DNA from 2 places in the Cyanobium sp. ULC082 genome. Region 1 is predicted to be linked to the other one. Evidence: riboswitches for the same ligand, from Rfam matches in the RefSeq annotation. Region 1 holds a riboswitch; the other holds the start of a gene.
The links. Region 1 has a riboswitch for cobalamin ahead of ACXMDY_RS01850 (HupE/UreJ family protein). Riboswitches for the same ligand answer to the same signal wherever they lie in the genome.
Positions count from the first base shown of each region.

Region 1 (2,376 bases):
GGCGGCGGACTGCTGGCCCTGAACACCGGCACGGTCAGCGTGCTGGGCCACGAGCGGGACCGACGGGTGGTGCTGCGCTGGAATGCCCCGACCAGCGGGCCGGCGGCATGAGCGATCCCCGCCTCTGGGCTGAACTGCTGGCCTATGGCAGTGGCATCAGCCTCAGCCCGATCCACATCGGCCTGCTGCTGCTGCTGCTGCTGGGGCCGAATCCCCTGCGCCGCGGCGGCCTGTTCGTGCTCAGCTGGATGGTGACGATCGCCGTGATGGTGACGCTGCTGCTCACCGTGGGCCATGGCCTGCTGCTGAGCATGGAGCAGGGCAGCAGCCACCGCACCGGCCTGGATCTGATGGGCGCCGGCGCCCTGCTGGCCCTGGGCATCCGCGATCTGCTGCCCACCAAGGCGGCCGGCAGTGAACCGGCCGGCTGGATCCGCCAGCTGGATCGCTTCTGCGCCCTGCCCCTGCCGCTGCTGATCGGGGTCAGCGCCGCGATCGAAGTGATCAGCCCCGACGACCTGTTCCTGCTGGCCAAGGGGGCCTCGGCCCTGCTCGCCGCCGACCTGGATCGGGCTCAGGAACTGTTGCTGGCCGGCGCCTTCACGCTGGCGGCCAGTCTGCTGCTGCTGTTGCCATTCCTGGCCGTGGCCCTGGCGCGGCAGAGCATGCTGCCGTTGCTGCAACGGGGCAAGCAGGCCCTCTATGCCCGCGGCGAACTGGTGGTGGGCGGCCTGAGCCTGGCGCTCGCCGCCTATCTCGCCTGGCAGGGGATCGAGGGACTGCGACTGGCCTGAGCGCCGCTGTGGTCTGACCATTACGACACAACCGGGCAGCGTGCCGGTTTCAGCGCAGAATGGCTGGGATCGGTTTTCGGTGGTCACTCCCGAAAGGCAACGAGGAAAGTCCGGTGGGGAACCTGGTTCAGCCAGGAACCGAGTCCGGCGCTGTCCCGCAGCTGTGATTGAGCGCCCCTCCGGGTCCGCGCTCCTCAGTCAGAACGCTCGCCGTTTCCTGTTCCCTTCAATCCCGGCGTGGACCGGGTCATTCGATGATTTCCAGCCCCACTTCCGCCAGCCGCAGCCTGGCTCCGATCCTCTGCCTCTCGGCCCTGGCGATCGTCCTGGCAGGCCAGCCGGCCCAGGCCCACGGCATCGCCCATGGCGGCCTCAGCTCCGGCTTCCTGCATCCCCTGCTGGGCACCGATCACCTGCTCCTGCTGATCGGGGTGGGCGCCGCCGCCTCCTACATCTCCGGCCAGCTGTTGCTCTGGGCCCTGGCCGGCGCCATCGGCGGCGGCATCTTCGGGGCGATGGGCGGCGGCCTGCCTGCCGCTGAGGTGATCGCCGCCCTGGCGATTTCAGCCGTGGCGGTGCTGGTGCTGCGCAGCCACCGCTCCGGAGCTGCCCCGGCCCTTGGCTTCTGCGGCACCCTGATCGCCGGTGCCGTCGCCGTGCACGCCATGCTCCACGGCCAGGAAGCCCCCGCCGGCATGGCAGCGGCGAGCTGGTGGCTGGGGGCCTTCGCCGGCTCCCTGCTGGTGAGCGGAGGCACCTACCTGGTGCTCAGGCGCCTGCCGGCCCACTGGACCACCAAGCTGGCCCTGCTGCTGGCCCTGTTCGGCGGCTTCCTGGTGCTCGGGCCGATCGGCCTGCTGGCGCGCTGAGTCGCGCCCGGGCGGCTTCACGCCAATGGGCTGGATGGGAGCTCCCACGGCTTAGGTCGCAGACTCCAGACCCAGATGCTCCACTTCAGGAGTGCTGACCCCGTTGAAGAAGTCGATCCAGACCGATGAATCAACGACGATCACCCCGGAGCATCGGGCTGATCGAGCCGCTGGGCTTCCAGGTCGCCGTCTCACTGCAGCTGGCCACGGAAGGAACGGATCTCACCCTGCCGCTGAATCTGCACCTCGGTTTCGATCATCGGCACCAGGTGGATGGTTCCATGGCGGGCATGGTGGAATCGGCGAAGTCGCGGCGGGCCTTGGCGCCAGCGAGCACCGTGAAACCACCGGGTGATTCAAAGCCCTGACCGGAAGCCTCTGGACCCTTGAGGTGAAACAGCCTGCGGATGGAGGCTGACGGCTTACCCGATGCCTGCTCGAAGGCGCGAAATCCCAGCACCGGGCAACAGAGCAGCAACTCCTCCAGGAAGCCGATGCCTCTCCAATTTGTTATCTCCACGATGCGCATGCCCTCGGGTTGGCCGGAGGGCACGAACAGGCGCAGGGCGAAGGGGCGGGCGGGGGTCATGGCATCTGGATGGCTCAGCTTTGCCGTCACAGCAAGGGGGGTAGGCCTAATTCCTCAAGGAACCCATTGTGTTTGTCTCGAGCATCTCGAATCGATTGCTCCAGGGACGCCAGCTCGGCATTGA
Region 1 covers NZ_OZ376397.1:340,234-342,609, reverse strand. The annotation lists gene ACXMDY_RS01860 (histidine phosphatase family protein) at 1-111, shown strand, start outside; gene ACXMDY_RS01855 (GAP family protein) at 108-794, shown strand; cobalamin riboswitch at 848-1,023, shown strand; gene ACXMDY_RS01850 (HupE/UreJ family protein) at 1,049-1,663, shown strand; gene ACXMDY_RS01845 (hypothetical protein) at 1,920-2,252, opposite strand; gene ACXMDY_RS01840 (type I restriction-modification system subunit M) at 2,279-2,376, opposite strand, start outside.

Region 2 (2,376 bases), 490 kb from region 1:
GTCGGCGGCTTCAAGCTGCTCATCGAACAGCTCCTCCAGGTCGTCGAAATGGTCGAGGCTGGGGTCAGCGGCCCGTTGCCTCTCCAGGGCGGCGGGATTCCCCACCACACTTCCCTGGGCCACCGCTTCGCCATCCACCATCGCCACCACCCCATTGACGCGGGTGCGGGTGCGGATCCCGGGCCAGCTGAAGGCCTGCACCAGGGGCTCAGGCAGGGCCAGTCCACTGGTTTCCACCACGATCCCGTCGAGCCTGTCGGAGGCTTCCAGCAGGGTCTGCATCGTCGGCAGGAAATCGTCCTGGACGGTGCAGCAGAGGCAGCCGTTGGCCAGCTCGACCAGTCGGTCGCCGAGTTCCTCCTCCGGACAGAAGCCGCAGGCACCCAGGAGGCTGCCGTCGATCCCCACCTCGCCGAACTCATTGACGATCACCGCCAGACGCAGGCCGCTGTGGAGAAGCAGATGACGCAGCAGGGTGGTCTTGCCGGCGCCGAGGAAGCCCGTCACCACGGTGACCGGCAGGCGCCGCTGGTTGGTGGTTTCCATCTCAGGGCACCAGGCCGGTCCAGGCGAATGTGGCACCGATGCCGATCAGCATGCCTGCCACCAGCTTGAGATTGGTGGGGCTGAGCCGGCCGGCCCAGGGGCGGATCAGCGCAACCGCCGCCAGCAGCAGGGTGGCCTGGCTGATCAGCAGACCCAGCAGGTAGAAGCCGATCGCACCGGCTTCCCAGCCGATCACCGCGTCGCTTAGCACGTAGCCATGCAGGGCGATCGCCGGCAGCAGCACCCAGCGGGGCCAGCGGCCGATCACCACCAGGCCGAGAGCCACCAGGGAGAGGGCCACCAGCAGTTCAGCACCCGGCAGGTTGGGCAGCAGCAGGCCGACGCCACTGGCGCCAAGCCCGACGGCCAGCAGCCCGATCAGCCAGCGGCCCGGTTGCTGAAGCCCCACCAGGCCCAGACAAAGCAGAAAAAGTAGATGGTCGGGGCCGAGCAGGGGGTGACCCAGACCGCTGAGAAAGCCGCCCAGGGGGCTCGCTTCGATCTGAAACAACTCCATCAGATGGTGGGCCGAGGCCGGGGCCGCCAGCAGCGGCACACCCAGCAACAGCAGAAGAGCCGGGGCCGCGGCAGCGACCCGGATTCGATGATTCATTCGGTGGGTACCGGTCCGCGCCGGGTTTGATGGTGCGATCCGGCGGGTGTTCTGACTGGATCCTCAAACCGGTTGGCACCGGCGTTCGGATCTTCACAGCTGCGGGACAGCGCCGGGTTCACACCGGACTTTCCCCCTTGCCTCCCCAGGCTGATCTCAAGGGGAACCGGGCCGTGAATCTACCCGCAACCCAGGCTTTCAGCCGTGGCGGCTCCGGTGCTCGGGTTCACTCCGCTGGCCCTGGCGCAGAGGGCTCGCTGTTGCGAAAGGTCAAGCACCGCTTCGCTGAAGTCGGCGCCATCGATCACGGCATCGGTGAAGCGGCTCTGCATCAACATGGCGTTGCGCAGCACGGCTCCACTCAGGTCGGCGCCATCGAAGCGGGTGGCAAAGGCCACCACGTCCTCGAGATTGGCGCCGCTGAGGTTGGTTTCCCGCAGGTCGCTGGAATTGAACACGGCACCGCGCAGGTCGGCATCGCTGAGATCGAAACCCTGCATCTTGGCCTTGAGAAACTCCTGTTGCTTGAGATCGCGGCCCCGCATGTCGGGCTGGAGATCCTGGAGTGAACGCTGACCGCGCAATTCCGGTGCCGTGATCGCCCAGGCCGGCGCAATCACCGGTGAAGCCAGCGCGAGGGTCAGAACGGCGAGCCCCAGCAGCAGACCCAGGAGGGGCACCCCCCGGCGGGAAGGGAAGAACACAGGCACAGCCGTAGCTTGGACCCTCAAGCTATGGCAGGCCCCGCCGCGGCGCGATTCAGCATGAGCATGTCCCTGCGGGTGGTGGTGCCACCCCATCCCCTGATCGCCCACTGGCTCACCGTGCTCCGCGATCAGGCCACCCCGCCGCCCCTGTTCGCCAGCGCCATGGCCGAGCTGGGCCGCTGGCTCACCTACGAGGCGATCCGCGACTGGCTGCCGCAGCGGCCCGTCACGGTGCAGACCCCGCTGGCGGCCTGTGAAGGGACCGTGGTGGATGCAGCCGTGCCGCTGCTGGCCGTGCCGATCCTGCGGGCCGGTCTCGGCCTCTGGCAGGGAGCCCAGACCGTTCTGCCCACCTGCCGGGTGGCCCATGTGGGATTAAGCCGTGATGAAGCGACCGGAGCGGCCCACTGCTACCTCGACACCCTGCCGGCCACGATCGGCGATCAGGTGGGTGTGCTGGTGTTCGATCCGATGCTGGCCACGGCGGGCAGCCTGATTCAGGTGCTGGAG
Region 2 covers NZ_OZ376397.1:825,438-827,813, forward strand. The annotation lists gene cobW (cobalamin biosynthesis protein CobW) at 1-546, opposite strand, end outside; gene ACXMDY_RS04445 (HupE/UreJ family protein) at 548-1,159, opposite strand; cobalamin riboswitch at 1,184-1,345, opposite strand; gene ACXMDY_RS04450 (pentapeptide repeat-containing protein) at 1,339-1,863, opposite strand; gene upp (uracil phosphoribosyltransferase) at 1,924-2,376, shown strand, end outside.
Region 2: linked by a shared signal. The riboswitch ahead of ACXMDY_RS04445 (HupE/UreJ family protein) and the one ahead of ACXMDY_RS01850 (HupE/UreJ family protein) in region 1 are both predicted to bind cobalamin.